Regions from separate parts of the Moritella sp. F3 genome, predicted to be linked through region 2. Evidence: predicted binding sites of a transcription regulator. Region 2 holds the regulator's gene; the other holds the start of a gene.

Region 1 (17,039 bases), on a different contig from region 2:
GATACCTAAATAATCAACGTCTGTTGCACTTGCAGCATCAGCTAACACATATTTAGAATTAAAAACGTTAAGGCCTTTATTCTCCATTGCGCCCATATTGAAGAAGTCAACGGCCACAATCATATAAACATCAAGGTCATACTCTAATCCGAAACGGTCTTCATCCCACTTCATCGATTTTTTAAGTGATTCCACCGCATGATGGCCACGTGATAAATTGCCTTTATCAACAAATAACTCTAACTTCACATCACGGCCAGACGTTGTAATGTAGTTATCTCTTAACACATCAAAATCACCAGCAACTAATGCAAATAAATACGCTGGTTTTGGATACGGATCACGCCATTGCACCCAATGTTGACCATTTTCCAAGTCACCGCTATCAACACAATTCCCGTTAGATAATAGATATGGGAAAGCTGCTTTGTCTGCAGTGATCTTTGTACTAAATACGGCGAGGACATCTGGACGATCAAGATAATAAGTGATCTTGCGGAAACCTTCTGACTCACATTGAGTACAAAAGGCATCAGCCGATTTATATAAGCCTTCCAAGCTAGTGTTTTCTTGCGGGTTTACTTCAGTTTCGATGATAAGCACACATTCAGAAGGCAAATCAGAAATGATCAGTTGATTATCTTTAACCAAATAATTATCAATGGGATGACCATCTATTGATACGGCAAGTAACCTGAGGTCTACACCATCTAATACAAGCGGATCATTGTGGCTACCACTGCGACGAACTTTATTAATAGCAACAATTTTAGTTTTACTATCATTGAGATTAAAATCCAGATCGATATTATCAATGAAGTAATTTGGTGCGGTATAGTCTTTTAAATGTTTCGCATTAGGCTTAACTGTCATTTATAGTCCTAATCTATCCACGGATAGAGACGTAAAATACTGAAAAAGTGCAGCATCCTGCTGCACTTGGAGTAAAATAGAGGGGGTTAGCTAGATTTGCTTAAATCAATCGCTATATTGGCTGCTTCTAATAGGAAGGCATCATCAAACTCAAAGTCCTCAGGTTTATCATCAAATGATTTAACCTCAGGTAATTCTTTACGAACGAGGCGCTCGTTCAAACGTTTCAAACGAATTGCTTCATTTTCTTCACGCTCTTTGATGCGCACAGACTCTTTTAAAGAAATTGTTTTACTATCAAGTTCCTGTTTATATTTAATAATATCTTCTTGGATATAACTAAACTCAGGATTAACGGCAACTCGCTTTTGATGATCTTCAGCTAACAAGTTAACCGATGATTGTAGCGCTAATGATTGTTGATAGCTTGCTTTACGGATCTGATCCCAAGCTAGCGCATTATCTTCAATCGATTCGCCCGTATCTTCTGGGTTAACAGCTGATGGGAAAGCAATATCAGGTAATACACCACGTAACTGTGTACTACCACCATTGATACGATAGAATTTTGAAATAGTGTATTGCACGCTACCAATTGGTTTATCATACAAATCATATAAACGAGCTAAGGTTCTATGCTGTTGCACAGTGCCTTTACCAAATGTCTGTTCACCAACAACCAGTGCGCGACCATAATCTTGTAATGCTGCAGCAAAGATTTCTGACGCAGATGCGCTATAGCGGTTCACTAATACAACTAACGGACCATCGTAAAGGGTCTTACCATCACGATCTTCTAATACATTAATTTTATTTCGGGCATCACGTACTTGTACTGTTGGGCCGTCATCAAAGAATAAACCTGAAAGTGAGTTTGCTTCTTTTAACGCACCACCACCATTATCACGTAAATCAATAATGATAGAGCTTACTGAATCTTTCTTCAGCTTATCCAGTTCTGTTAGTACATTTTTAGTTAAGCCATCGTAGAAACTTGGTATCTCGATAACACCAACCTTCTCGCCCTCAACATCGATCACTTTCGATTTTGCAGCGCGATCTTCTAAACGTACTTTATCACGCACAATTTCGACGATTTTATGTTTTGCACTTGCACCTTCACCACGTACGATTTCGAGACGGACTTTAGTGCCTTTAGGCCCTTTAATCTTATCGACAACGTCATCAAGACGCCAACCAACGATATCAACAATCGTGTTATCGTCCTGTGCTACACCAACTATTTTATCTTCGGCTTTTAATTCTTTGGTCGAATCAGCAGGCCCGCCAGCAACTAAAGAGCGAATAACGGTATAATCATCAATCGTCTGTAATACTGCGCCAATACCTTCTAATGACAGATTCATCTCTGTTTTAAAACGGTCGGCATTACGTGGAGATAAATAAGATGTATGCGGTTCGATACTGCGAGCATAAGAGTTCATTAATGTTTGGAAAACATCTTCACTCTGAGTCTGTTTTAAACGTTTTATTGCGCTATCATAACGTTTATGCAGTAATTCTTTAATCTCAGGCCAGTCTTTACCGGTTAATTTTAAATTAAGTGCTTCATATTTAACTTTTTGACGCCAAAGCTCATTGAGATCTTCAGTTGTCTTTGCCCATTCAGATTCCGATGTATCGAAATAATATTCATCATCAGTATCAAATTTTATTTCTGTTTCAAGCAAGGTTAGTGCATAAGCAAATCTTTCATAACGGCGTTGTAGACCGACAGTATAAATATCATAAGCAGGCGCAAGACGACCTTGACGGAAATCGTTTTTAAATGACAGAGCATACTTGTTAAAGCTATCTATATCGCTCTGTAAAAAAATGGTGCGATAAGCGTCAAGTTGCTTTAGATAACGGTCGAATACTTCGACAGCAAAAGTGTCATCAAAATCGACTGATTTATAGTGAGAGCGTGTAAAAAGATTAACAAGACGTTTACTGGCTTCAGAATGCTGAGCTTCTTGTTTTAATGTGGGGAGTTCTTGAATCGAAACAGTGGGTTCAAATGCATGCGCATGTATGGCTAATAGTACCGAAGCACTGATAAAAGTTCGTGTTAAAACTTTTTTCATTAAAAATCCTTTTGAGAATAAGTAACGCTAAATTAATAATAGTCAAGTATTAGCCATTTTTCATATGTTTAGCTAATACTCGACTACTAAAAATTCAGAACACTCTTATTGCTTTATACAAAAAGGTGCTCTCTTTTTACTTTTAGAGAAAGTCCTGATAGTAATTGAACTTGAACACCATCTTTAGATACTTCAACGATAGTTGCTTGTACCGGTGCTTTACCAACTACAACTTTGACAGCTTGACCAGATTTAAGTTCCGCTTCATTTACTGGGCGTTCAACTTGAATTGTAGGTTTTTGTTCTGCTTTAGGAGCAGATTTTTTAACTACTTTTTTAGGCGCTCGTTTTACAGCAGGCTTTTTCTTTTCAGCGTTAGCCTTCTGTTCTGCATTTTTCTTATTACGTTCAGCGAAGAATTTAGTTTTGCTTTCTTCAAGTGTTTTTTGTGCATGCTCAATGTGCTCTGCATCTAAAACACCTGCTTCGTTGCCATCTAAGTCAACTCGTACAGCATCTTTTTTAGCGCCGTGAAGGTAACGCCAGCTTGCAGTATACTGACGAAGAGCCGTACGTAACAATGTTTTACTAACTTTAGAGTCTTCTTTTAGACGCTCAGCCAGATCTTGAAAAATGCCAATTTTTAGCGGTTTAGCTTCGCCTTTTGCAGTGAAACATTTCGGGAATATTTCTACCAAATAAGCGATAACTTCTTTGCTATTTTTTAGCTTTTCAATGTTTTCCATGAATGACCTTAAATTACTTCTAATTGTTCAGATATAACAAAACGTATTGTTGCTATATCGCATGTATAAAATTTATCGTTATTATAGAGCCATTGCAATTAATTGCTATCTTTAATCCAACCACTTCACCCCAAAAGGTGTTAAAAAATAACTATTCCGGTGATTTTTTAGACGTTCACAAACAATAATTAAGCGGATGGAAGGTTAGGCAGCTTCTTTTTCTACTGTGTTTTTTGGCGTTTTTTTAGCTTTAGCTGTCTTTTCTTGAGTCTCTACAGCTGCTTTTAATTGCCCGCCTTTCAAAAGAACCTGCAATGAAGCGCTATTTTGAGCAAGGTATAACGCTAACTCTTCAGCAAGACGATCATCAATTTCAAGTGGAGATGTACTTATAAAATCAGTTAGGCCATCAGCAACATCTAACATTTTGTCATATGCATCGGCTTCTTTTTTACTTGTAGACGTCATTTTTTCCACACCATTTCGTTCCACTACATATTTTACTATTACGGCCATGAACCTATCCCCTGGATACACTGTATATTATGACAGTGTATTTAGTATTACCTATTAATTCAAGTGACTGTTCATAAATTATGCTTTATTGCAGCGTTGACATGCTAATTCGTTATTACCTAATGCTAATACATTTCTATGATGTTACAAATCTTCAAGGATAAACTTGTGATCGTATTGATAATAGAGATAAAATAATGCTATTACTGAACGCATGGAATAGTGCTACATTTTAAGCATTGAATGTAAACAGCGTAAATTGACTACTAGCGGGTATAAATGTCGAATATTAATGTCTGTAATAAATGTGACCTCATTGTGGATCATATCCCATTAGAAAAAGGCAAGCATGCACACTGCCCTCGCTGTAATACCCTCTTATATACCAACAAAATATTTTCGATAAGCACCATTTTAGCACTTTCTATCACAGGCCTTATACTTGTTGTTATTGCTAATGTGTTCCCCATGTTTACGATCACGCTGTTAGGTGTTGGAGAATCAGCAACGCTGGTCCAAGGCGCATGGGCATTATTCGAACAGAAGTTTTATTTTGTCGGTTTATTGGTGATCTTTTGTAGTTTCATTGCGCCCTTTCTATTTCTGTCTTGTTTAGCACAAGTTTGTCTATTGCTACTAACTAAACGAAATACACCGCAATTGATTTTGTTACTCAAGCTCGTGAACTTCCATACCAAGTGGAGCATGTTAGAAGTCTACCTGGTCAGTTTCTTGATTGCGGTATTTAAACTCTCTGACATTGCTGATATTGAGTTTCAACTCGGATTATTGAGTTTTGTCTCACTGATGTTTATTTCCAGTCTTATTATGTATGGACTGAACCTAGAACTTTTCTGGCAGAAGATGGAACGAAATGCAAAACGCTAAAGAAAATAAAATAGCCCAGTGCCAAGAGTGTCACCTCCTTATTAAGGTAGAAGAGGATGTGAAACGCCAACGTTGTCCGCGCTGCTTCACACAGGTTTATTTTAGAATACCGCGGAGTATTCAAAAAACGTGGGCATTTTTGATTTCAGCGATGATCATGATGATACCTGCCAACTTTTTGCCTATCAGTACCTTAACAAGTACAGGTAAGTCCACTCCGGATACCATCATGTCCGGTACCATCGCGTTAGCAAAAAGTGATAACCTAGGTATCGCGATCATTATTTTCATCGCATCTATTTTAGTACCCTTATTTAAAATCATTGGGTTAATGCTTATTTTGTTGTCAGTACAAAATAAAATTTTTATTGCACCAAAGCGAAAATTATTATTATTTAATGCCATTCATTGGATCGGAAAATGGTCCATTATGGATTTGTTTGTTATATCGATTATGGTCGCGGTTATCAACCGAGGTAATTTACTCTCGGTTGATGTCGGATATGGAGCAACTTGCTTTGGTCTGGTTGTTGTTTTAACAATCTTAGCTGCAGAAAGTTTTGATACACGTTTAATTTGGGATTTAAACCATAAAAATGAAAGAAAATAACGAACCACAAATGCCGGAAAATTGTAATGCACCTAAGCCTGTATTACACAAACCGAATGTGATGTCTCCAATCTGGTTATTACCCATCGTCGCAGTCGTATTGGGGCTTTACCTTATGTACCAAAGTATTACTCAGGCAGGTATTGAGATCCGTGTACATTTTGATAATGCCAATGGTATTGTTGAAGGGAAAACCTTGATTAAATACCAAGGTTTAAATATCGGTAAAGTAAAACGCATTGCACTAGATGACGATCTTAAAGGTGTCTATGTCACCGCAGAAATAGACAGTAAAGCAGAGCAAGTACTGCGTAGCAATACACAGTTTTGGTTGGTTGCACCAAAAGCCTCAATTGCGGGTATTTCAGGGCTTGATGCCCTTGTTACTGGTAACTATATCAACTTATCTCCGGGCGATGGTAAATACAGTGTTGAATTTGATGCCGTTAAAACCGCACCAAATACATTACCAGATGATAAAGGTTTAATTGTTCGACTTACTGCAAACAAACTCGCGTCCGTTCGTCCAGGTTCAGAAATTTTTTATAAAAAAATCCCAGTCGGTCAAGTACACAGTTTCGTCCTCGACAAAACAACCGACAACATATTAATAGAAGCAGTCATTAAGCAACAATATAGCTACCTAGTGAAAGACTCTTCACGTTTTTGGAATGCCAGTGGTATTAATGCAGAGTTTGGGTTCGATGGTATTAAAGTCCAAACTGAAAGTCTCACTGCTATTATCAGTGGTGCGCTGGCCTTCGACTCCCCAGCAGATGGCCGTCAAGCTAAAAATAATCAAGCTTATGAGCTATATAGCAGTATCAGTAATGCCGACCGCGCAGTTCAAATTGAATTCAACCTCAGCAATACCAGTGATATTAAAAGTGGTAACAACATCTATTTAAACGGTCAGCAAGTCGGTGAAGTAACACGAGTGATTAGCCAGTCTACCGATACCGTAACAAATGAAACGACACCGACAGCAAAAGCATTCGCCGATATTGACCCTGGAGTGGTTGAGTTATTACGTGATGGCACACAGTTCTGGGTTGAAAAAGCCAACCTGTCTTTGTCAGAAATTAAAAACGTAGGTAATCTTGTCACTGGTAATTATATTCTATTTACCCCTGGACAAGGTGAACTACAAACAACGTTTGATTTAGTCTCTAACGTTGATGATCTTATTCCTCATCAAGCAATATCTATTTCAGCAAATGATGCCAATGGGTTAGCCGTTGGTAATAAGATCTATTATAAGAATTATCCGGTAGGCCACATCAGCCGTGTTACGTTTAATACTAAAACCAACTTGATTGATTTAAATGTAAACATTTATCAGGAGTATGCTCATTTACTACGAGGCTCAACACGCTTTATTAATATCAGTGGCGTCTCTGTTGATGCGAGTGTCTCTGGTCTGAATATCAAATCAGCTCCAGTTGCAGCACTAGTCAGTGGTGGTATCGAGCTTGTTAACGATGTAGCGTTTAAATCAAAACGTCGTGAGCAACAATATCAACTCTACCCTTCACTTGCGCTTGCAAAGTTAGGCAGTAATGCGTTTAAAACTAATAAACAAATCACCCTGCTAAGTAAACCTAGTCATGTAATCTCCAGTGGCGCGCCGGTTTACTATCGCAAGCTCAAAGTGGGTTCTGTCGCCGACTTTAAATTAGCCGCTGACAATGAGCATATTGTTATCACCCTAGATATACAGAGTCAGTATGCCCATTTGATCAATGAAAATAGTGTGTTTTGGGACGTATCAGGTATTGATATATCAGGTAGTTTGAGTAACTTAAAAGTGCAAACAGAATCTTTGCTTACTATCGCAGCTGGTGGTATTAATTTTGATAATATTAAACCGGTGAATAAAAATAAAGTACGCCTGTCTAAATCGAAAGCCACACATTATAAACTATTCCGTAGTTTAGCGGCGGCTACTGATGATCGCCCTACAGTCACCCTTACCTTTACGTCAGGTTCTGACATTCATGTTGGCACTGAAATTAAACACAAAGGCATCAAAGTCGGTGAGATTAGCGATATTAAATTAAATGTCGAACAAGGTTTTATCGAGGCTAAGGCCAAGTTAGAAACTATTTACGCAAATCATTTCGCGCGACAAGGCAGCCACTACTGGCTGGAAAGTATAGAGGTTGGATTAGAGGGCATCAAAAACGCCAATACGCTTATATCGGGTGCCTACATTAATGTAACCAAAGGCCAAGGTAGTCGCGTAACACGTTTTAAAGTGTTAAACAGCGCACCTGAAATTGCCGCTGAGCATGTCGGTCTATCTATCACCGTCATCAGTGAACGATTAATGGGATTAACAGCCGGTACACCGGTTTATTTCCGCCAAATTGAAGTGGGTTCAGTGACTCATTCTGAATTGTCGAAACAGAGCGATAAAGTGCTAATTACACTGAACATTGAACCTAAATACCAACATTTAGTCCGTGATAATAGTCAGTTTTGGGCTGTCTCTGGGTTTAATGTTGATATTGGTCTTACTGGGGCAACGTTAAAAGCAGAATCATTAAAAACGATTTTAGCTGGTGGTATTGCCTTTGCTACGCCTAATTCAACGACGAACAGTGCTCTCGCAGCGCCCTTTAGTCGCTTTAAGTTAGCGCAAGAAGTCGATGCTGAATGGTTAAAATGGGATACCAAAATAGCTAAATAGGCTCATTCAACAGCTTATATATAAACTCAAAAAAGAGACGAAACGAACACAGCAAGCCTATCAAACCAGCTACTTCATAATCCCAACTTTGAAGTAGCTGGGGGATATGATAAAATGCCCTCCTATTTTTCAATTGAGCTTGTAAAGTGCATTCCAATATCAAACTGCCTGAAGATTACCTGACATTAATGGGTAACATTATCCCCGATCATCTATCTATGGATGACTTTATTGCTTGTTGTAAAACACCATTGAAAACCAGTGTTCGTGTTAATACGCTTAAGATCTCTGTTGAAGAATTTAAACAATTAGCCAAAACCAAACAATGGTTATTAACTCCCATTCCTTGGTGTTTAGAAGGCTTCTGGCTAGAACAAGAAAATACTGAAACGAAACTAGGTAATAGCTGGGAACATATTGCAGGGCTTTTCTATATTCAAGAAGCCAGTTCAATGCTACCCGTTACTGCATTATTCAAAACACAAGTAACTGATGCTGCAGCGCAATACGATACGATCCTAGATTGTGCTTCTGCACCGGGTTCAAAAACCAGTCAGATCGCTGCACATTGTAATAATAACAACTTTGTCGTTGCCAATGAGCTATCTTCGAGCCGTTTAAAAGTGCTAAGTGCGAACGTCCAACGCTGTGGTATTAAAAACATCGCCCTTAGCCATTATGATGCTACCGTATTTGGTACTTGGTTACCGGAAATGTTTGATGCGGTATTACTTGATGCTCCTTGCTCTGGTGAAGGCGCGATCCGTAAAGACGACAAAGCCATGCTTAACTGGTCGTTAAAAAGCATCAATGACATTGCTGACATTCAAAAAGATTTAATTGAAAGTGCATTTAAAGCGTTAAAACCAGGTGGTACGTTAATCTATTCAACCTGCACATTAAATGAAACTGAAAACCAAGCCGTTTGCCAACACTTACTTGACTTGTATCCAGACCATGCAGAGGTTGTGCCGCTTAACGATTTATTCCCAACAGCGAATAATTGTTTGACTGCAGAAGGTTTCTTACACGTATGGCCGCAAATTTATGACAGTGAAGGTTTCTTCGTTGCTAAATTTACTAAAAAAGAAACACAAAAATTACGCCCGATTAAAAAGAAAAAGCGTTTAATTTTTCCATTCAGTCCTGTTAGCCGTGACGAAAATGACGCCATTCGTGATTATTTCCGTGATGCATTTAGCTTTGAATTTGAGAGTGGCGTTTTCTATCATCGCGATAGTGAAATCTGGTTATTCCCGAAAGAGTTCCCAGCATTCATTGGTAAGTTTAAATTTGACCGCATCGGTATCAAAATAGCAGAAAAATTCAAAAAAGGTTTCCGCGCTCAACACGAATGGGCACGAACTTTTGGCCATCATTGTGCTAAAAATACGGTGTCACTGGACATTGAGCAAGCAAAACAATACATCATGGGTCGTGATATAAATTTCTCTGATATCGAGATTGAAGACTTAGACGCTTTGCAAGGTGAGCTTGTTGTGTTGTTAGAAGGCAGTGTGCTCGGTTTAGGTAAACGTGTTAACCAACGTTTGAAAAATAATTACCCGCGCGACCTAGTGCGTGATAACAACTTATTTAATGAATAAAGAGTTTAATTAATAAAAGTTGAATGAATCACAGATTTAACAAGTAACGCGCTTGATTGATTGATGAATATAAAGAATCCATCTACATTCTGTTATTAATTGACTCAAGCGCAGAATAAAATGACGGTAATTTGATATATATAAATAATTTACTATATTTAAATACATGTTCTTACCAATTTCCCTAAGCTCATTACAAGGATTTGTACTGAGCTTTTTTTTATTTTTTTTTTAAATATCACTAAGCTTAAAAATACGTTTCTAATAATTCCCGCTAATATGGCTATTCTTTGTTCCTAAGTACAAATGATTTGTACCTAACTACAGGCTAAATAAGCTAAAAAATCACATTATACTCCGTAACATAAATAACTATGATAAAATCGCCGATAATATTGATTTATACAAACTTGAGTAAAATATATGAACTTCGACCTTACAAATATCTCTGAACTACCTACTGGCCCTGACGCAGCGCATGTTGCTTTGTTCGCGCTTTCCGTGATCCTGTTACTACTCACTCTAATTCGAGGCGGTAAAAAAACAATTGAAATAGAAAAGATTGTTGAAAAAGAAGTAGAAGTTAAAGTGGAAGTAGAAAAAATTGTCGAGGTAATCAAACACGTTAACGTAGAGAAAATCGTTGAAGTTGAAAAGATTGTCGAAATCAAAGCCCCACTACAAGAAGCAAGCCCTGCAGCCGCTTGTCAACTTCTATCACTACTACAAAATGAAGCTCGTTTCGTTGACTTCATTCAAGAAGATTTAACCAGTGCATCGGATGAACAAATTGGTGCAGCAGCACGCATCATCCACACAGGCAGCAAAAAAGTAATCAATGAATACTTTAGCTTCACGCCAATCCGCACTGAAGAAGAAGAAAGCCAAGTAACCGTTACTGAAGGTTTTAACCCATCAGAAATAAAACTGATTGGTAACGTATTAGGTTCTGCACCTTACCGTGGTATTTTAGTTCATGCTGGTTGGAAAATCACTAGTGTAAACTTACCAAAATTAGCACAAGGCCATAACGCAAATATCGTTGCGGCAGCCGAGGTTGAACTATGAGCGAAGTAGCAGCAAAATACAGTATTGGTATCGATTTAGGCACAACGCACTGTGTATTATCATATATCGATTTAGAACAAGAAGATGACAAAGCAGTTAAGCAATTGTTTGCTATCCCACAGCTATCAGCACCAGGTTCAGTAACGGAGAAACATCAACTGCCCTCTTTTGTCTATCAGGCGCATGAAGATGAGATCAGTAAAGAGCAAACACCACTACCTTGGAACGCTGAAAACACAACACTTGTGGGTGATGTTGCTCGTCAACTTGGCCTTAAAACACCGATCCGTTTAGTATCAAGTGCAAAAAGCTGGTTAAGCCATGCAACGGTAAGCCCGCATGATGCAATCTTACCTTTCTCAAGCCCTGATGAAGTTGAAAAGATCTCACCAGTAACAGCGACATCACTGTACTTGAGCCATTTAGCAGATGCTTGGAACAGTGCACATCCTGACTCTCCGATGTCAGAACAAGATGTCACAATCACCATTCCTGCATCGTTCGATCCTGCGGCACGAAACTTAACAGCGCAAGCAGCACAAGATTTAAACCTTAAGCATTTAAACCTGCTTGAAGAACCACAAGCTGCTGTATATAGCTGGCTAGAAGCATGCGGTGATGAATGGCGTGACCAAGTTAATGTGGGTGATACCATCTTGGTTGTTGATATTGGTGGTGGTACTACCGATTTATCATTAATTTCTGTGGAAGAATTAGAAGGTAACTTAACATTATCACGCGTCGCTGTAGGTGAACATATCCTACTTGGCGGTGACAATATGGATCTTGCCCTCGCTTATCGTCTAAAAATGAAATTGATGCAAGAAGGCAAGCAATTACAACCTTGGCAAATTCAGGCGATCACACACGCTTGTCGTGATGCAAAAGAACAGCTGTTATCTGACAATGACATTGATGTAATGCCAATTGTCATCCCTAGCCGTGGTTCAAAACTGATTGCAGGTACAATGCAAACAGAGCTAACGCGTGAAGAAGTTAAGCAAACTATTTTAGATGGTTTCTTCCCTGCGACTGAAGTTTCAGAAATGCCACAGCAAAGCACACGTACAGCATTAACACAAATTGGTTTACCGTATGCACAAGATGCAGCGATCACTAAACACATTGCTCATTTCTTGAATAAACAGCATGACGCATTAGAGTCAGATGCAGGTGACTTCATTAAACCAACAGCGGTATTGTTTAATGGTGGTGTATTTAAATCAAATGCAATCAGCGAAAAACTAATCGGCATTATTAACGATTGGTTAATTTCGGCTGACGTTGAAGAAGAAGCAAAATTATTAACAGGTATTGATCTTGATCTTGCCGTAGCGAATGGTGCTTGTTACCACGGCTATGCAAAACAAGGCAAAGGCGTGCGTATTAAAGGCGGCTTAGCAAGTTCATATTATGTCGGTGTTGAAAGCTCAATGCCTGCAATCCCTGGATTTGAAGCGCCACTTGAAGCGGTATGTATCGCACCATTTGGTCTTGAAGAAGGCACCAATGTTAATGTAACAACGCACCAGTTTGGTTTAGTTGTTGGTCAACCGGTTAAGTTTAAATTCTTTGGTTCAACAGTACGTCGTGAAGATGTTGTTGGTACTCACCTTGATTTCTGGCAGCCTGATGATCTGGAACAATTACCAGACATCGAAGTAACGCTTGATTCAGCGAACCGTAACAGTGGTGATGTTGTACCAGTATCATTATCTGTAACGGTAACAGAAGTCGGTACACTTAAAGTTGAAGCCATTGCAAGTAACAGTGACGAAGCTTGGGAAATTGAACTAACTGTTCGTCAATAATAATGACATCAGTGTGTACTTAACTCAGGGCTCTTAGCCCTGAGTTTTATTATATGGAGTTTATGAATGCCCTCACCTGTTTCTAAAACAGCGCAATACGTAATTGGCATCGATCTAGGCACTACTCACAGTGTGCTATCTTATAAAAATATCGATGATTATCAAACCAGCGCATCAGTATTCCACGTAGACCAATTAGTTGGTCCCGGCGAAGTTGCTAGAAAACCGTTACTCCCTTCATTCCGCTATCACTTTAATGATAACGAAATTGCGACAACAGATTGTGTTCTACCTTGGCAACCAAGCCAATTTAAAGGTGAAATAACCAATGTTATCGTCGGTCAATGGGCTCGAGATCTTGGCACTAAGACAAAAGGCCGTTTAGTTTCCAGCGCTAAAAGTTGGTTGTCTCACCCAAGTATTGATGCGCAAGCTGCTATTTTACCTTGGGCTGTTGAAGACAATATTGAAAAAGTATCACCCGTTATTGCCAGCGCCAGTTACCTTGCACATTTTCAAGCATCTTGGAACTACCATAATCCAACGCACTTACTTGCAGACCAGAATATTACCATCACAGTACCTGCCTCTTTTAATGATACTGCACGTGCGTTAACGCTTGCTGCGGCAGATCTTGTTGGGTTAACAAACGTTACTTTATTAGAAGAGCCACAAGCCGTTTGTTACGATTGGTATCATCGTAATAAAGAAGCTAGAACAGATTTGATCGAGCAAGATAAAACCATGCTTGTTTGTGATATCGGTGGTGGCACAACAGATTTAAGTTTAATCGAAATGTCATTAGAGCACGGTGAATTGAATTTGAATCGTGTTGCTGTTGGTGATCATTTAATGCTTGGCGGTGACAACATCGATTTAGCCTTAGCGCATATTGTCGAATCCCGAATTTCACCGGGACAACGTTTACAAACTGCGGCATTGGGTCAACTTATTCAACAAACCCGTCAGGCTAAAGAGTTATTTTTATCAGAGCAGCCACCAAGCACGACATCTATTACATTACTCGGTCGAGGTTCAAAGCTTGTCGCACAATCAAAGAAATGCGAACTGACAAAAAATGAAGTTGTCGATATGGTATTTAACGGTTTCTTGCCCAATAGCAGCTTCAACCAGTTGCCAAGTCACCGCAAGAATGCCGTTGTTGAATTTGGTTTACCGTACACTTCAGATCCCGCGATTTCAAAACACATAGCCGAATTTATCCATACTTATTATGATATAGCAGTAACTGAAAATTACGATCCTGCGATCGTACCAGCAGCAATCCTAGTAAATGGTGGTATTTTCAATAGCCAACAAGTAAAACTGCACATCGAAAAAGTGTTGTCAGGTTGGAAACAACAAAAAGTGCAGATGCTCCACAATGGTAATCCTGATTTATCTGTTGCTTTTGGTGCTGTAGAGTTTGGTTTTGCGAAACTGGGTAAGCAGAAACAAATTGGCGGTGGTAGCCCACGTAACTATTTCATTGAGATCACAGACCGATCAGGCCAACCTCAATCTATTTGTCTTTTACCGAAGGGAACAGAAGATGAGCAAGTTATCAATTTAGATAGCCGCTTGTTCTCGTTAACTATCGGTGAACCAATTCGTTTCAATCTTGCAACCACGAGTCATGAAAGCAATTTCAAACCTGGTGATATTATTGAAGCTAAATCGGCAACTGAACTCAAAGGTAAAACACCTTTACCGCCTTTTGTTGTGACCATCCCTGAACATAAAGACCATAAACGTTTTGAATCAGTTTACCTATCTTGTAAACTGAGCAGCATAGGTACCTTACAGTTAGAATGTGTCAGCGAAACCAACAGTAAACAACGTTGGGCTTTAGAGTTTTCGGTACGTCCGAGTTTATCGAACAAGAATACTGACGATGAACCGCATAGCGTCAATGATATTAAACAGCGTCACCCTAAATTACCTGAAGCGATCCAGTTAATTGAAGCCGTATATGGGGCGAGTAGTAAAAAGAGTGATCCCAAATTAGTTAAATCATTACGTAATGATTTGGATAAACGTTTAGGTAAGCGTGATACTTGGGATACCGATTTATTACGTGAGCTTGCAGCGCCTTGTTTACAGTTTGCCAAAAACCGTCGCCGTACCGAACAACACGAACGTAATTGGTTAAAGCTAACCAGTTTCTTGCTTCGTCCTGGTTTTGGTTACCCTGCTGATGATTGGCGTATTGAACAGATGTGGCCGATATTCAAGTCTGCTATTCAATATAATAAATCGACGCAATCATGGAGTGATTGGTGGAATCTATGGCGTCGTATCGCTGGTGGACTTAATGAACAGCAGCAAATAGAAATATACGATACGATTGCAGTCTATTTTGTTGAAGACAGTAATAAAAACGCAAAGGTTATCAACCAAGCTAAGCTACGCAGTTATGATGATATTATCCGACTTGCGGCATCGCTAGAGCACATCCCAGTGGCTCTGAAAGTTGAATTTGGTGAATATTTACTGGCTAAACTTAAGAAACCACAAAACCAGCAACTACATTGGTGGGCTTTAGGTCGCATAGCGTCACGCGTTGCTTTTTATGGTAGTCAGCACAATGTCATTCCACGTCATATTGTTGAGACATGGTTAACTACATTACTCGACGCTGACTGGCAAAAAGAACCCCACATTGCATTTGCAGCTGTGATGATTGCTAGAAAAACCGGCGATAGAGAAATGGATATTCAGGATAAGGTAAGAGATGCCGTTATTGAAAAGTTAACGCAGAATAAATTATCTGAATCTTGGTTAGAGCTTGTACGTGAAGTGCAAACCTCTGATGAAACAGTGATGAAGCGTATTTTTGGTGACAGTTTACCGACAGGTTTAACGCTTTTGTCGTAATGCTTTTTAAAGATAGATATATGTGATTTGAATAGCAGGCTACTGTATGTATATAGTAGACCTGCTATTTTTTTATTTGATACTTTGTTTAATTTCTGAATGATTGAGCTACAGATGGACAGATTTTGTAACAGGGGCCAACTCTCAACAACCATAGTCCAAATAAGTGACAGCTACACACACGCCGCTAATTTAGCCTTAATGTAATCTGAATGTGTAATGTAAATAAGATCAGCTACTTGTCTAATCAAAGCTTCTTCATATGGATCAATAATACCGTCCGCATAAGCCACATGCCACATAGATTCTATAAGTACATACCTTTGTTTATATTCAACATTTCGTAGCTTGGATGTGAACTCATAAATAGAAACTGCCTCTTCACTGTTCTTTTTAGCTGTGGCTAACAACGTACTTGCTCTATCGGTATCTATATTCAGTAACAACGAAAGTTGATGTGTTTTAGCAATGCTTTCTTCTTCATTGGTCTCACTATCTGCACTAGCCACTTCACATAATAAAGCTGCCATCGATAACTCAAAGGCCTGCTCATCTGCAATGTTTGACGATGTCGAGTCTTCTGAGATCTGTTTAAACAAATTGTGTAGTGCTTTAAACATATAGGTATCACTCTTATTAATAGAAGGAATTACTCAAGTAGATGAATTTAAGACAACAAAATTTATAAAAAGTTGTCATCTATTAGTGGCTCAATTGCTAGCACGATTTTGAATTATTAATCATTACTTATTATTGTTTATGCATCTTAATGACAGCCTGTTATTTATGAGACTAAGCGTTTGTTTTCTATATGTAATCATTCTATTTACTTGATAGTTTGTTATTATTAACACCTAATTGGTACTTTCCCATTTGCTAATTCAATTCACCATTTTTGCGTGAATATAATTCCCTAGGTAAATATGTTGCATTTAAATCTTCAACCAAGACTCTTCATTTCAATGATTTACCCGCTGTTAGCATTGCTCATGTTTAGTTTAATGTATATTGGTTACTCTGATTATAAGTATATAAAAACAAATACTTACCAACAAGCTGAAAACAATTTAGATATTGCTAATGAATACCTAGACCAGCACTTAAACGCGGTAAATAACCAACTTTTTCTTTTGGGGGAAACGTACAAGTATAACTATAATTTAACTGATTTTTTATTCAGTGCCCAACATATACTTAATAATGAAGACAAGTACTTAGAAATTGGTTTATTAACCGCAGAAAATGAATATTATGCCACTAATTA
Region 2 (17,039 bases):
TTAACGACAGCAACGCCTTCACAATCGAGTAATTGCGCCGTGACATCAGCAAAATTAAAGTAACTTGGACCTGTGATGCAAGCTTTTGCAAGCGCAGCTGGCTCGAGTAAGTTATGCCCGCCGACCTTATCACCAATTAAACTACCGCCCATGAAACAGATATCACTTGCCGCGAGTAATATTGGCATTTCGCCCATGCTATCGCCCAAGTAAATATCGCAATGGCTTAAGTCATCTGCTAGCTTGGTTTGGCTACGACGTTGCGTATGTGGGAAACTTTTTAAGCAGAGCGCTGCAACATCATCAAAACGTTCGGGATGGCGTGGTACTAATATTAATACGGCATCTGGGTGTTGTGTTTTTACATGCTCAAACGCCGCGAGAACGATCTCATCTTCACCTTTATGTGTACTTGAGGCGATAATAACAGGGCGCTGCAGGCCAAGCTGTTGGCGTAGTGCGAGCCCGTTATTGATGATGGCATCTGAAAATTGAATATCGAATTTTACCGTACCTGTGACAGATAGTTGGGCTTGGTTTAATCCTAGACTGCTAAAGCGGCGCTGGTCATCTTCATCTTGGCATAAAATATGGGTTATTTTTTGCAGTGGTGCTGAGAATAGCGATTGAAAACGCTGATACTTTTCTTGTGATTTCGTTGATAATCGTGCATTTACTACGATGGTCGGGATATTTTTATCTTCACAAATGGTGAGCATATTTGGCCACAGCTCGGTTTCCATGATTAAACACAGCGCAGGCTGCATGCGATTAATAAATTGTTTCACTGCGCAAGGGTAATCAGCTGGGAAGTATCTGTGCTCAATATTCCCCGTTAAGGCTGCTACGCGTTCAGCCCCTGTACTGGTTGTCGTGGTGATGAGTAACGGCTGTTCAGGATAGTGTTGTTGTAGCGCATTGATAATAGGCGTTGCTGCAATCACTTCTCCCACAGATACGGCGTGGATCCAGATTGGTTGTTGAGATTGCTTTAACTCGGGTGCGATGCCAACGAACTCTTTCCAGCGGTCACCAACAGGTGGTTTACCTTTTTTGGTTTTTAATAGCAGCGAAAATATCAACGGTGAAGTTGCATAAAGTAACGTGGTGTAGAGTGTTCGGCTGAGCATTCAATATTCCCTTCTGTATCAGTATAAGCAATGTGATAATATCATCATAAACTAATGGTTCGCTGTTGAATTGTTAAATTCGGTATTTGTTGTCGATAAAATCGAACGAAATTAAATTATATTAAGGTGTAGCATGGATAGTTTTAAACATATTTCAATTAACGAAGTTCAACAATTAGTCAGTAATAAGGGTGAACTGAAAATTGTCGATATTCGCGATCCACAGTCATTTAGCGATGCGCATATCGAAGATTCCTTGCACCTAACTGATTCGGTGTTAGGTAATTTTATGCAAGAAACTGATTTCGATACGCCTGTTGTGGTGGTTTGTTACCATGGTCGTAGTAGCCAGGGTGCTGCGCAATATTTAGTTGAACAAGGTTTTGAAGACGTTTATAGCATGGATGGTGGGTTTGAAGCTTGGCGTCGAGAATGTGCATTTGTAACAAAGTAGGTAATCGTAATGATCGAGATTGGTGTAATTAATAATCCACGTATGGCGCAGGCCTTTGTTGATTATTTAGCGGTACAAAAAATTGATGCGAAAGTCGCTCAGACCGATGAGGGATTTGCGATTTGTTTACCGGCGATGACACACGTTGAAACGGTGTCAGCAGAACTAGACTTGTTTTTAGCTGACCCTTATCAAGAAAAATACCAGGCGGCATCGTGGGATGTAGCTGACAGCAGAACGGCGAGTTTCAGTTATGGCTCGGGTAATATGCTCAGCAACTTTTTGATGCATGCTGGTAAAGTCACGCTGGTTATTTTTGCCTTGAGTTTGATTGTCTTTGCGGCAATGTACTTTAGCATGTTGACCCAAAATGAATTTATTTTTGCTGCATTGCATTTTCCGTATGATTTAAGTTTCAGTTCATTGAGTGAAGTTTGGCGTTTATTTACCCCAGCTATCATGCATTTTTCAGTGTTACACCTCGTGTTTAATTTATTATGGTGGTGGTACCTTGGTGGCTTGATTGAAAATAAAATGGGCAGTAAGAAATTATTGTTATTGTTTTTAGTTGCCGCGTTAATACCCAATATCGGCCAGTTTTTATTATCCGGACCTAATTTTGGTGGTTTATCGGGTGTGGTTTATGCCTTAGTCGGTTATATTTGGTGGACTGGTTGGTTAGCGCCGGAACAAGGTGTTAGTTTGCCTAAGCCTTATATTGGCTTTATGTTAGTTTGGTTGGTACTTGGCTTTTTCCCACTATTTGGCCTTAATGTTGCCAATGCCGCGCATGTACTTGGCTTAGTTGTCGGTTGTGCCCAAGCGTTTGTAGACCATAAATTTAAATCTTTTAACTAGATATTATCGAGAAAATAATGGAAATCATTTTACCTGACTTTAACACTGCAAAAATATTAGTCGTTGGCGATGTCATGTTAGATCGTTATTGGACTGGCGATTCAAGCCGTATTTCTCCTGAAGCGCCCGTACCTATCGTTAAAGTCGGTAATGTTGAAGACCGCCCTGGTGGTGCAGCGAACGTTGCACTTAACCTTGCTGCTTTAGGTGCTAAGGCTAAACTGCTTGGCTTAACGGGTAATGATGAAGCTGCGCAGGCGTTATCTGGCAAAATGAATGCGGTTGATGTTACTTGTGATTTTTTGCAGTTAGAGGATTATCCAACAATCACTAAATTACGTGTATTAAGCCGTGGTCAGCAAGTTATTCGTTTAGATTTTGAAGAGTCTGTTGCGGCTGTTGATACGCAACCGCTTGTTGCAAAAACGATTGCGAACTTAGCTGATTACTCGGTAATGATCGTATCGGATTATAACAAAGGTGCTTTGGTTGAAGTGCAGAAAATGATCCAAGCAGCGAAGCAACAAGGCGTTAAAGTCTTTGTTGACCCGAAAGGTTGTGACTTTGAAAAATACCGTGGTGCGACATTATTAACGCCGAATTTATCGGAATTTGAAGCGGTTGTTGGTCATTGTAAGAGTGAGCAAGATCTCGTTGAAAAAGGTCGTAAGCTCATTGCTGAGCATGATTTTGAAGCATTATTAGTTACCCGCAGTGAAAAGGGCATGACGTTGATTCGCGCTGATAACGATGAATTTCATCTGCCTGCACTAGCACAAGAAGTGTATGACGTAACCGGAGCTGGTGATACCGTTATTTCGGTTTTAGCGGCGGCTGTTTCTGCTGGCTCCTCGTTAGAACAAGCTTGCGCCCTCGCGAATGCTGGAGCCAGTGTTGTCGTTGCTAAGATAGGTACTTCAACGGTTAGCCCGCTTGAATTGGCTAATTCAGTGTATGGCTCGCACGAAAGTGGCTTTGGGGTATTATCTGAAGAACAGCTGAAAATAGCAGTTAAATCAGCGCAATTACGCGGCGAAGACATTGTCATGACCAATGGCTGTTTTGATATTCTGCATGCTGGCCATGTGTCTTATTTAAATTCTGCACGTAAGTTAGGCCAACGTTTAATTGTTGCTGTTAATTCAGATGCTTCCGTCCGCGCTTTGAAAGGATCTAGTCGTCCAATTAATACTTGTGATCGCCGTATGACGGTATTGGCTGCATTAGGTGCTGTTGATTGGGTGGTTGAATTTACTGAAGACACACCAGAGCGTTTAATCGCTAAGTTATTACCTGATGTATTGGTAAAAGGTGGTGATTATAAAGTTGAAGAGATTGCTGGCCATAAACAAGTGTTAGCAAATGGCGGTAAGGTCAATATTCTCCAATTTGAAGATGGCTGCTCTACGACGGCGATTATTAATGCTATAAAAAGTTAATACGATTAACGGCTAATCATGTGACGCGCATGTTATTGGTGAGCTAGATAAATGAAGGAGTAGGCTAAATAGCTTACTCCTTTTTTATTACATTAATAAATATTTGGTAAATAACAGATTTTCAATAACCCCTTTACCACTTTCTTGTTTCAGTAGGCTATTCACTTCATTTTGGATAAGCTTTCTAACTTCCTCTCGCCCTGTTAATGAGCGTAAATGCTGTGGTGATTGCTGACCTAATAATGAGATAATCTTATCTCTGATTAACGGCTCATGTTTTTCAATCACCTCGAGGCTATTTTTATCTGCCAACATAAATTCGACTGAGACACTGATAAAGCCAATTTTGTTGGTTTCACTGACATAGTTAGTAATAATATCAGGTTCTAAACCGAAATAAATATACACGGGCTTATCACCATTTGCTGATACGGCGGTAGGTGAAAGTGATGCAGTGATCATACATAGTAGCCAGAATAGCTTTTTCATTTACCGTATCCTTAGTTAAATGAGATGGAAAATGGCAGTGTTGTCGCTAGTATACTCATTTTCAAATGATTAATTAAATAAATCCGTGCACAACTTGTGTCCCGACTTACAATCTTAGCCTGAATAGCAGATAATTATGCCTGATTTTGTTGTTAGAAAAAGTAATTTATAATATGTCAGATAATATAAATAATAAGCAGATGCGTGAATCAAGACCAGCTCATTATCCGATTGGTTGTGATGCTAACTGGCTATGGCCAACTATATTGGCAGAGAATTTGTCTGCTAGCCTTTTTGATTGGTTGGTTGATACAGGCTCGTTAACGGCAAGGTTGAAGCAGTATTGTCAGGCCTTTACGGTCGAAATACTTATTGAAGGCAATTATCCATTATCCGATGATGAAAAAACAAAATTAAACCTAACAGAAAACATTGGCTTCGTACGAGAGGTATTACTAAAACTCGACGGTATTCCTTGGGTATTTGCGCGCAGTGTTATGCCGCTTAATGCCTTAACGGCGCCGGGTGGTGAACTTGAAAAATTGGGTGAACGTTCATTAGGTACGGTGTTATTTAGTGCGCCGGATATGCAGCGTAGTGAAATTGAAATCGCAGAGTTTGATGCTCACAGCCGCGTATATGAATTAGCGAGTCAACTTACCTCAATACCGACAATGTCGTTATTTGGTCGTCGTTCATGCTTTTTATTAGCGGGTAAATCATTATTGGTATCTGAAGTTTTTTTGCCTGACGCACTGGCATATAAATAATAAGGACGTAAACGACATGTCATTAATGACAGAAAAAGTAAAAGATTACATACAGCTTACTCGCATGGATAAACCCATCGGCACCTTGCTATTATTGTGGCCGACGTTATGGGCGTTGTGGATTGCAGCTGAAGGATTACCAAAATTAGATGTGCTGCTGGTCTTTACACTGGGCGTGATCTTAATGCGTGCCGCTGGCTGTGTGATTAATGACTTTGCTGACCGACATGTAGATGGTCATGTAAAGCGCACTGAAAATAGACCGATGGCAGCTGGGCGTATATCAAGTCGCGCTGCGTTAACATTTTTCTTTGCGTTGACCTTGTTAGCTTTCTTGCTTGTTCTGACCATGAATACATTGACTATCATGCTATCGTTTGCGGCAGTCGGCCTTGCTGCATGTTATCCATTTATGAAACGTTATACTCATCTACCTCAGGTAGTACTTGGTATGGCATTTGGTTGGGCTATTCCAATGGGTTTTGCGGCGCAACTTGATACCGTTCCGAGTTATGCCTGGTTATTATTTGTCGCTAATATTTTATGGACAGTGGCTTATGATACGTTATATGCCATGGTCGATCGTGATGATGATTTAAAGATTGGGATTAAATCTACCGCTATTTTATTTGCTGAAAAAGATAAACTGATTGTGGGACTGTTACAGCTATCATCGCTGTTATGTCTTGGTATGTTAGGTTGGTTACTGGTATTGCCAAGCGTGTACTTTATTGGTTTGACTATCGTGGCCGGATTGTTTGTCTATCAACAAACCTTGATTGTTGAGCGCGATAGAGCTTCTTGTTTTAAAGCTTTTTTACATAATAATTATGTGGGTATGGTTATCTTTATAAGCTTGGTTTTAAGTTATTTATAGGTAAAGGTTGACGATACACAGAATAATAAAAAAGGAGCCGAGGCTCCTTTTTTATTATCTTCAATATCAAATATCAGGCCGTTGCTGATTATATAAATCAAAGGTCTTCGGCATTAATGCTAGGCGTTGTTAGATTGCTGACTGAGCATTACATCTGAGATCGTTTGTTTTACTTCTAACGTCGTTAAATTTCTAACAGTGTTAGCTAACAGACTGATCTTATCTGCTTTCGCGGTACCTGTATCGGATAAGTAATGCAGTTCTTGCAGCTTATCAATAAAGATGGTCAGTACTTTCTTATCAAAGAACTCTGGCGCGCTCACACCATTGAGTGACGATAGACGCTCGGCAATCAACTGACTACGATCTTCAAGGTGAGTCCGTTCAATTACTTGGTCATGCTCTAATACTGTTAGTACGATTGCATAGCGCTGTAATGTTTCTTGGATGCTGGCAGCAAGTAGCTTCAATGACATGAGGCGTTCGTTCACCGGAGTGACGATATCATTGTCATTGTTAATCAATCCTTGTTCTTGCATTTCAGTTAACGTGTTATTAATGCAATCACTTAACTCATCTTTTGAGTACTTCAAGAATAGTTCAGCTTGAATTAGCGGGTAAAGTTGACAAACTTTAGCGTTAATATCTTCGACTGTCGTTGTCGGTGTATCTGCCACGATCGCCGCAATTAAAGACGGTAGCGCAAACAAGTGTAGAATATTATTACGATAGAAAGTTAATAATACGGCTTGCTCGTATGACATAGATAGCATTTGTCCTAAGCTATCTTCACGTACGGTGAATTTTTTCAGTGATATTGCTTGATCTAGAATTTCTTCTGCACTATTTTCTGGCAAGGTACTGAATTCACTATAAGGGTTATTGCGTAATAGTTTTAGGTAGCTATCAATTTGCTGTACTAAAATTTCTCGGCTTAAGGCCTTATGTGGTGCAGCGTGTAAAATGAGTGCACAGATAGTTAATGAGTTCACCGCGGCTGCACTATTGATATTTACCATGACTTTATTGGCAAGATCACGAGTGGTTTGCTGTAACCATTGCGGTTGCTCTTCGACAGGCATATTCATGTCATCGCGCCAGTTTTCAACGTGTTTATTTAAATATTGATTCAGGTTGATTGGTTCACCAAAGTTTACAAATGCTTGGCCGTAATTTTTCAATTTTTTAGCGATACCAAATACCTGGAACATACTTTCTTTTTTCTTATTGGCACCAGACAATTCTTTTACATAGGTGCTTACTTCCATCACATGATCGTAGCCTAGATATACAGGCACTAAGGTGATTGGTCGGTTTTGCTCTCTTAACATCGCTTGTAGCGTCATGTTAAGCATACCTGTTTTCGGTGGTAATAAACGTCCTGTACGGCTACGCCCACCTTCGGTAAAGAATTCAACCGAATAACCTTTCGAGAATAGCAAACTTAAGTACTCTCTAAAAATGGTCGCGTAAAGTTTGTTGCCTTTAAATGTACGACGCAAGAAGAATGCACCACCACGGCGGAACATAGGCCCAGCAGGGAAGAAGTTAAGATTAATACCGGCAGCAATGTGCGGTGGAATCAAACCTTCATTATAAATCACATAAGAAATAAGTAAGTAATCCATGTGGCTACGATGACAAGGCATGAATACAATTTCATGGCCATCGGCTGCAAGTTTACGCACTTGTTCGGCATTGTTTACTTTGATACCGCTGTATATTTTATTCCATAACCAGCTCATGAAATTACTGGTGTTTTTGACGAGTTTATACGAGAAGTCACTGGCAATTTCATCGATATAATCGTTGGCGCGTTTTTCAGCTTTTTGTGCTGAAATGTTATGTTCCGCTATCTCAACTTGAATCGCTTTTTTTACTTCTGGATTACGTAATAGTTGTTCAAACAATTGGTAACGATTTGGTAGTTTAGGACCCGACGCCGCTAACTTTTGACGACTAAAATGGATCTTCGCAACACGAATTAATTTTTGTGCGAGTTTCTCGTCACTACCGTGTTGATCAGCCATGAAACGCAGTGACACAGGATTATTAAAGCGAACTAAGTTGTCTTTACGGTTCAGTCCGACGATTAACGTTTTGCGCAAGCGGCTTGGTGAAATACTGTTAGCTAATGATAGCAGTGGCACTTGGCCTTCTTTTCCTGGTGCACGGCCCCAAAATAATGCTACTGGCATCAATTGAATGTCGAGGACTTTATCATCTTTGTGTAAACGTAATAATTGTTGGAATTCATCAAAAAATACGTCGGTATTTTTGGTCTTGCCAAACAGTGGGGCTGGATTATCTAAGCAAACGTGGCTAGGAATAATTACACCGTTAACTTTGATTGGTGTGAGCGGATCGGGCAGGCCTAGTTCTTTACAGGCGCGTTGTAATGCGACGAGATCCGTCATCGATTTAGTTTTCAAAGCATAAACAATAGGACGCGTTAAATCTAACTTTAACGCATCAACTGGGTTATCTGGTACGTACTGAGATTTAACTAAGCCGTTAACGAAACTTCGACTTAACATTGACGGTGTTTGTTGCATAATGGTTATCATTCTGTTATTTAAAGTGCGAGAGTGCTTACTCCAATAATATCAGATACGTGGCTATAAATCTGTGTTTAAGCACCAGCAAGCGGTTAATTCATTATTATTTTGATATACCGACTGCTTATATTGCAAACTTGATTATACTGTATATAATTACAAGAAACTGTATATAAAACCAGTTAGGGTTCATAATGAAAGCATTGACACAAAGACAAGCAGAAGTATTTGAATTAGTTAAGCAGCATATTAAAAATACCGGCATGCCGCCAACCCGAGCTGAGATTGCGAAGGAACTTGGTTTTCGTTCGCCGAATGCTGCCGAAGAACATTTAAAAGCATTAGCCCGAAAAGGCCACATTGAAATTTTAGCGGGTACCTCTCGCGGTATTCGTTTGTTGGTTAATGCTGAAGAAGCCAGTAATGAGAGTGGATTACCTTTGATCGGTCAGGTTGCCGCTGGTGAGCCAATTTTAGCGCAAGAACATATTGAGGCGCATTATAATGTTGACCCATCAATGTTCACGCCAAACGCTGATTTTTTATTGCGTGTTCGCGGCGAGAGTATGCGCAACATTGGTATTATGGATGGCGATTTATTAGCGGTACATAAAACTAAAAACATCAGTAAAGGCCAAGTTGTTGTGGCACGCGTTGACGATGAAGTAACCGTGAAACGTTTTGAACAACAAGGCTGTGAAATTTTACTGCATCCTGAAAATGATGAAATGAGCACGATACGTGTTGATTTAAACTTCCAAAGCTTTGATATTGAAGGTGTTGCTGTGGGTATTATTCGTAATACTGATTGGATGTAATCACGCTTTACCTTGGTTGTTTTGAGGATAGATAGTTAATAATCTTATGACTATCTATCTTTTTATTTTGTATTTTCCGCCGTCTATTCTTGTTCTCTCATCTTGTAAACGACTTTAAATGTTGTCTTCACATCACAGTTCTCTCTATCGTCCACTTATTTATAAAATCCTTTCCTATACTCAACACGAGTTATATTAATAATTTATTTTTTAATACGTTTGTGTAAATACAGGATTAATTTATGGAACAAGCCCCCATCACCATGGAACTCGGTGAAAAGATCGATATCTCCGCGATCTCGAGCCTTAAAGCCACGCTTGATTCGTTGCCTATTAATACCGAACCTCAACTTTTCGATGCACGTTACATCACGCATATAGACAGTGCATCTTGCCAACTTTTTTATGCTTATGCTCAACACTTAGCATTACATAATACGACACTGGTGTTTTTATCTCCGTCGGATAAATTTATGACGGTGGTAAAAGCGTTAGGATTTGAAACGGATTTTAATTACGCATCAATGTGAGGCACTCTAATGAAACGAATATTAGCTGTAGATGATTCGGTATCCATTCGTGAAATGGTCTTATTCACTTTAAAACAAGCAGGTTATCAGGTCGACTCGGCCGTCGATGGGGTTGATGGCTTAGCCAAAGCCAAGACTGGCCATTTCGATCTTATTATTTCAGATATTAATATGCCACGTATGGATGGTATTAGCTTAATTAGTCAATTACGTAATGAAAGTGCTTATAAATTTACGCCGATTCTGATGTTAACCACAGAATCTGGTGCGGATAAAAAAATGGCCGGTAAATCTGCTGGCGCAACTGGCTGGATCGTAAAACCTTTTAACCCAGAAAAACTCATTGCTACCGTACAAAAAGTATTGAGGTGAGCATGGATATCGATCTTAAGCAGTTTCAACAAGTGTTTATTGAAGAATGCCGAGAAGGCTTGGAGGTAATGGAATCCGAGTTACTCAAGCTCACTCCGGGTAACGTTGATAGTGAAGTTATTAATACCATTTTTCGGGTCGCGCATTCGATTAAGGGGGGCGCTGGTACATTCGGTTTTAATCAATTAACCGAATTCACGCACGTTGCTGAAACACTGCTTGATGATTTACGTGCAGAAAAAATAACGCTTATTGATGGACACATTAATCTTTTTTTACAAACAAAAGATTGTTTAAGTGCCTGGATCCAACTGTTAGCGGAAGACTCGCAATCAATCCCAGAGGCGGCCGAAAGCCTCAAGCAACAATATAACCAATTTTTACAGCTTGATACGAATCAAAACACATTAGCGGTTGAGGATGATTTTGTTATTAAAGGAAATCCATCAGCGTTTAATGAATACGATGATAATACTTGGTTAATCCACTTTATTCCCGGTCAGGATATTTTAAAACAAGGTAATGAACCGCGATTAATTTTTGCGGAATTAGCTGAGATGGGAGAGCTTAAAGTAACACCTCAATGTAAAAATATTCCGACATGGAAAAATGTAGAACCTGAGGATATCTATGTAAGTTGGGAACTTGAGTTAGTCAGTTCGGTGAGTGAGGCGCAAATAAAAGAAGCATTTGAATGGGTGGAAGATGACTCTACGATAACGATCAATCGCTCTACTGCGTCAGATGAATCAGCAGACAATAAAATAGTAATAGTGAGTGATAAATTAAGTGAATCACCAGCCTCTGCAGCTGTTACGAAAAATATTGCTGCGCCTAAATCGGCAGAAACAAATTCAATCCGGGTATCAATCGATAAAGTGGATGCGTTAATCAATATGGTTGGTGAACTGGTGATCACACAAGCCATGTTAGGTGAGCTTGGGCAAAACTTTTCAGCTGAAAGATTACCGGCATTAAAAAAAGGTCTTGATCAGTTATCGCAACATACTCGAGAAATGCAAGACAGTGTGATGAAAATTAGGATGCTACCAATCCAATTTGCTTTTAATCGTATACCAAGAATGGTCAGAGATTTAAGTGAACAACTCGGTAAAAATGTATTACTGAGAATGCATGGAGAGGAAACTGAGCTGGATAAAATTATGCTTGAGAAACTCTCCGATCCAATTGTACACCTGGTTCGTAATGCTTTGGACCATGGTATTGAAACGATTGCAGAGCGAAAGTTAGCGGGTAAAAGTGACGTCGCTTACCTTGATATAACCGCTTTTCATCAAGGTGGTGAGATCATTGTTGAGATCCGTGATGATGGCCGTGGGTTAAACCGCACGAAGATCCACGCAAAGGCGATTGAGAAAGGCATTGTTAATAAGGACTTAACTTACAGTGATAATCAGATTGATGAACTTATTTTTGCACCCGGCTTTTCAACTGTCGAGGAGGTAAGTGACATCTCTGGCCGTGGTGTTGGTATGGATGTTGTGAAACGTAATATTGAATCACTCGGTGGCGGCATTAAGATTGAATCTACAACGGGTATAGGCAGTTGTTTTTCAATTCGCTTACCTTTAACGCTTTCTATTATGGATGGTCAGTTGGTAAAAATTGGCAGTAAAACTTATATCTTACCTATCATGTCAATTATTGAATCCTTGCAGTTAAAAACAGGTATGGTCACCAAGTTGGCCGATGATACCGAGGTATTTAAACTGCGTGATGAATTCATTCCTATTATTCGCCTTTATCAAGTACTGAATCATGATTCGAGCCTTGAGCATATTACTGATGGCTTATTAGTGGTTGTTGAAAGTGGCAATAATAAATATGGCCTATTAGTCGATGATTTAGCGGCGCAGCAGCAGGTCGTTATAAAAAACCTCGAAGATAACTTTATGAAAGTAAGTTGTGTTTCCGGCGCGACTATTTTAGGCAATGGCACGGTCGCATTAATTTTAGATATTGGAGATATTATCAAACGCGTGACAACTGAGCGCGATAAGTACCAACAAGCAGGTCTGCGTGCACACGTTGCTGCTTAAGATAGGAGTGAATATATATGGATAATAATACGCTGACCGATACAGACGAACAATCGACACAGTTTTTGACATTTATAATGGCAGAGGAAGAGTACGGCGTCGAAATATTAGACGTACAAGAGATCCGAGGTTGGGAATCATGTACAGAAATACCCAATATGCCTGCGTATGTTAAAGGTGTGATTAATCTACGTGGAACGATTGTACCGATCGTTGATTTACGACAGAAGTTTGGTCTAAAAAACATTGAATACAGTGCGATAACCGTGGTTATTGTCGTGAAAGTATTAGTTGATGCTAAATCTAAAGTGATGGGACTTGTTGTTGATGCGGTTTCTGATGTCCATACCATTGCACATTGCGATATTAACTTGCCGCCACAATTAGGCTCAGATAATGGCCCTAGTGTCATTCGTGGTTTGGTATCAATCAAAGATAAAATGGTGGTGTTATTAAGCTCTAGTTTATTGTTAGATTTAGAACAATTTAAAAATATTGAAAACCTGAGCGTACATAATACACAGCCAGCGATGGTTGCCAATGGTTAGCCTCTCTACACCACTATTGGGTGGTGCTATTCACGAGTGTGGAGCTGTTAACCTGATTATGCAGGATGCGGAATTTAACTATCTCTCGCAATTGGCTTTTCGAGAATCAGGCATTGTCATCAATGAATCTAAACGCGATATGCTTTATGGCCGAGTGATGAAAAGGATACGCCACCTTAAATTAAATGGATTTACTGCTTATTGTCAGTTATTACAAGATAGTTACGCTGGTGAATTGAGTGCGTTTATCAATGCTATTACCACTAATTTAACCGCCTTTTTTCGTGAAGAGTATCACTTTGATTTTTTAAAAAAGGTGGCATTAGCTAATTTTAAACATCATAACCAAGACAAACGATTACGCATATGGTCTGCAGGGTGCTCGACAGGTCAAGAACCTTATTCAATTGCAATGAGTGTTCAGGGACAACTTCCTGATTGGGACGTTAAAATATTAGCGACTGATTTAGATAGTGAGGTTTTATGGCGGGCACATCAGGGAAGGTATGATGATTTGATGGGGGTTCCGCTGCATTATCGCTCGCAATATTGCGCTGATATGGAGCATCAACATCGCTATGGAATGGATGATGAAATTAAACAGTTGATAGCCTTCAAACAATTGAATTTATTATCTCCATGGCCGATGAGTGGCCTATTTGATGCGATTTTCTGTCGTAATGTTTTAATTTATTTTGATAATGAAACCAAGCGGAAATTGATACAACGATTTTACTCAAAGTTAAAACCAGGTGGTTATCTTTTTCTTGGACACTCTGAAAGCCTACAAAGTTCGAACACTAAATTTAAGTTAGTCGGTCAAACTATTTATCAACGCTAAATCTGCCACCATGTTGATGGTGCTATAAGGACCCGTTTATGCAGAAAATAAAAGTACTTGTTGTCGACGACTCTGCATTAATGCGCAAAATACTAACCACACTACTCAGCTTAGATTCAGATATTGATGTCGTGGGTAGTGCGATTGACCCTTTTGATGCGCGTGACAAAATAAAACAATTACACCCAGATGTATTAACGCTTGATGTTGAAATGCCGGGTATGAATGGTTTGGCTTTTTTAGATAATTTAATGCGATTACGTCCCATGCCTGTTGTCATGGTATCAACACTGACATCGCAAGGTGCGCCAGTGACATTAAAAGCACTGGAGTTAGGTGCGTTTGATTTTATTGCTAAACCGACGGATAAGAGTACTCAATCATTGGGACTTTTTGGTGATGAACTTTGTACCAAAGTTAAATTAGCCAGCTGTGCAAATTTACGTGTTATGCGAGAGCCTATCCCCACGTTATTGACCAGCCAAGCAGTGCAAGAAGATAGATTAATTGCTATTGGTGCATCCACGGGGGGAACCGAAGCCTTAAGGGAGTTATTAACTCCGCTAGTCCCGCCTTTTCCGCCTATTGTTGTTGCCCAACATATACCTAAACATTTTAGTGGTGCATTTGCAAAGCGCCTCAACGAACATTGCCGTTTAACTGTGATTGAAGTAACGAGTGAAGAGGTCATACAGCAGGATCATGTATACATAGCCCCAGGTGATTGCCATTTAAAAGTGCAGCGTTCGGGACGCCGTTATACTTGCCAATTATTTGATGGTCCGGCGGTAAATCGCCACAAGCCATCTGTTGATGTGTTACTTGGTTCGGTCGCTAAAGTCTATGGTGATAAAGCGATAGGTGTCATGTTGACTGGCATGGGTAAAGATGGTGCAGAAGGGTTATTAGCGATGCGTGACGCGGGTGCTTTAACAATTGCGCAAGATGAGGCTTCATCCGTTGTCTGGGGAATGCCGGGTGCCGCGGTTAGGTTGGGGGCTGCGATGGATATATTAAGTTTATCAAAAATTGCACCGACGCTAGCGACATTGGTAGAGAGAAAAATAGCGAAAGTGAAAAGGACGGCTCATGACTCGATTTAATTTATACCAAGGCGTTACATTATTGCCACTATTAGTGATGTTGGTGCTACAGCAATGGCTTGCTTCCGCTGCGATTGTAGTGACACTCATATTGGTATTAATCACGGTGTTTTATGCAGCCAGTAAACCGTTAGTGCAGCAAGTTGAAAGTCGCACTGATAAGAGTACGTCGAGGGATACCAAAGCCATGTTGGTGGATATGTTACAACAAGAGATTCCGCCCCATATTGATGAATTAAAGAGTGATTTAGCGAAAACTCAGCATATTAATAGCGAGTCATTTACCACATTAAACAGTACTTTTTATCAATTGTTACGTATGTCTGCAGAGCAGTCGACATCTTTACATAAAGTATTACTGAGCATTTCTAAAGATAAAGCACTGGCCTTGACTGGGGAAGAGTGTAGCGATCCAGATGCCATCGATTTAAAAATATTTATTAAATCAACGCATCAATTTTTAAATAATTGTTCTGATCTAATGATGGAAATTACGACGCAAAGTAATGATGCTGTGAATAAGATCGCAGTTATGGAACGTCAGATGCTCAATATTAATGAGTTGGTTGATAACGCCAAAAAAATAGCCAGTCAAACTAACCTACTTTCATTGAATGCAGCGATTGAAGCGGCACGAGCTGGAGAAATGGGACGTGGATTTGCTGTGGTCGCGCAAGAAGTACGATTATTATCGGATACTTCGAATAAATTTAATGATGAAATAAGAGGTCAGGTAACACAAGCGATGGCAACGTTCGATGAAGCCAAACATATGGTTGAATCATTAGCTAAAGATAATGCGGAAAAATCATCACAAACCCAAGCACGGTTACATCAAGAGTTAGTGAAATTTGCGCAGTTAGAGCAAAACTTAGAAGTGAACCTGGATCACCTCATGAGTTTGTCGGTAGATACTAAAGCCTGTGTTAATGATTCGGTTCGCAGTCTACAAGTTGAGGATATTATCAGCCAGTTGTCCGAACATAATGTGCTACAAGCAGAGAATGTGAAACAAGTATTACTCGCGTGTAGTGAATTGTTGTCGATAGAGGAACATGTCGAACAAGATACTTTTATTCACAAACTGAGAGCCGCTGCTGAGCAGTTAAAGCAGCAATCACTGCAAGGGCAAAATAAGACTATTAGCACTGGCACGATGGATGAAGGAGAAATTGAATTGTTTTGATTTATCCGGGCTAATACTTTGTTTCATAATTGAAGTTAGATAGACTCAGGCATCTTTTACTACCCTCTATAAAGTTGAACATAGTCTATGTGGTTATCTATTCCCACCTCGGTACATCGAAATATCCTCGCATTGGCGCTGCCAATGATCTTATCAAATATCAGTATTCCGCTATTGGGACTCGTTGATAGTATTGTTATTGGTCATCTTGAGCAAGCTTGGTACTTAGGTGGTGTGGCGCTTGGATCTGCGGTGGTTATGTTCATTGTTTCTATGTGTAACTTCTTGCGTATGTCGACGACAGGGTTAACTGCACAAGCGTTTGGCAAGCAAGATAATCCCGTTATATTAATGACCCTCGTGCATGCTTTGTTAATCGCGTTGGTTTTATCCTTGTTGTTATTACTCGGTAAACATTACATTGTTGAGTTAGCCTTTATGCTGACTGATGCGAGTAGCAACGTGCAACAAAATGCACAAGCCTACTTATCTATACGTATGTGGGGGATACCAGCGGCGTTATTTAATTTTGCGATATTAGGTTGGTTGATTGGCCTGCAAAATATGAAAGCACCTATGTTATTACTGATTATTGCTAACGTATTTAATATCGTGTTAGATATTTTGTTCGTGGTGTATTTTGAATGGGGCGTTGAGGGCGCAGCTTTAGCCTCTGTGATTGCCGAGTATGCAGCGTTGTTATTTGGTTTATTGTTAGTGTTAAAGCAACTGAATAAATTTTTATTGCCGAGCAGGACCGAGATTATTCAACGCCTATTTGAGAGCAGTAAATTATTTGCGCTACTTTCATTAAACCGCGATATTTTCATTCGTTCACTGTGTCTACAACTGACATTTGCATTTATGACCTTTAAGGGAGCCAGCCTTGGCGATGAGTATATTGCAGCAAATGCAGTGCTACTCAATTTCTTAATGTTTATTTCTTTTGCGTTAGATGGTGTTGCCTATGCGGTAGAGGCAATGGTGGGTAAGGCGATTGGCGCTA

Evidence for each region. The regulator LexA, encoded in region 2, represses DNA repair genes until DNA is damaged. The targets are predictions, from matches to a motif close to TACTGTATNNNNATACAGTA.
Region 1: JFU56_RS00070 (YebG family protein) is a predicted target of LexA. The motif match lies at 4,241-4,260, and genes of this name have one in related genera.

What each region holds. Positions count from the first base shown of each region.
Region 1 covers NZ_BLRL01000001.1:7,528-24,566, reverse strand. The annotation lists gene pepN (aminopeptidase N) at 1-873, opposite strand, end outside; gene prc (carboxy terminal-processing peptidase) at 960-2,960, opposite strand; gene proQ (RNA chaperone ProQ) at 3,074-3,706, opposite strand; gene JFU56_RS00070 (YebG family protein) at 3,911-4,222, opposite strand; gene JFU56_RS00065 (paraquat-inducible protein A) at 4,502-5,110, shown strand; gene JFU56_RS00060 (paraquat-inducible protein A) at 5,097-5,720, shown strand; gene JFU56_RS00055 (PqiB family protein) at 5,707-8,412, shown strand; gene rsmF (16S rRNA (cytosine(1407)-C(5))-methyltransferase RsmF) at 8,559-10,019, shown strand; gene JFU56_RS00045 (DUF2760 domain-containing protein) at 10,443-11,087, shown strand; gene JFU56_RS00040 (Hsp70 family protein) at 11,084-12,898, shown strand; gene JFU56_RS00035 (Hsp70 family protein) at 12,965-15,775, shown strand; gene JFU56_RS00030 (TerB family tellurite resistance protein) at 15,949-16,395, opposite strand; gene JFU56_RS00025 (sensor domain-containing diguanylate cyclase) at 16,699-17,039, shown strand, end outside.
Region 2 covers NZ_BLRL01000013.1:103,859-120,897, forward strand. The annotation lists gene waaA (lipid IV(A) 3-deoxy-D-manno-octulosonic acid transferase) at 1-1,130, opposite strand, end outside; gene glpE (thiosulfate sulfurtransferase GlpE) at 1,264-1,584, shown strand; gene glpG (rhomboid family intramembrane serine protease GlpG) at 1,594-2,442, shown strand; gene hldE (bifunctional D-glycero-beta-D-manno-heptose-7-phosphate kinase/D-glycero-beta-D-manno-heptose 1-phosphate adenylyltransferase HldE) at 2,460-3,881, shown strand; gene JFU56_RS18160 (flagellar basal body-associated FliL family protein) at 3,969-4,370, opposite strand; gene JFU56_RS18165 (chorismate lyase) at 4,544-5,140, shown strand; gene ubiA (4-hydroxybenzoate octaprenyltransferase) at 5,157-6,017, shown strand; gene plsB (glycerol-3-phosphate 1-O-acyltransferase PlsB) at 6,137-8,572, opposite strand; gene lexA (transcriptional repressor LexA) at 8,770-9,393, shown strand; gene JFU56_RS18185 (STAS domain-containing protein) at 9,636-9,923, shown strand; gene JFU56_RS18190 (response regulator) at 9,933-10,295, shown strand; gene JFU56_RS18195 (chemotaxis protein CheA) at 10,298-12,355, shown strand; gene JFU56_RS18200 (chemotaxis protein CheW) at 12,373-12,903, shown strand; gene JFU56_RS18205 (protein-glutamate O-methyltransferase CheR) at 12,896-13,744, shown strand; gene JFU56_RS18210 (chemotaxis response regulator protein-glutamate methylesterase) at 13,783-14,847, shown strand; gene JFU56_RS23245 (methyl-accepting chemotaxis protein) at 14,834-16,033, shown strand; gene dinF (MATE family efflux transporter DinF) at 16,121-17,039, shown strand, end outside.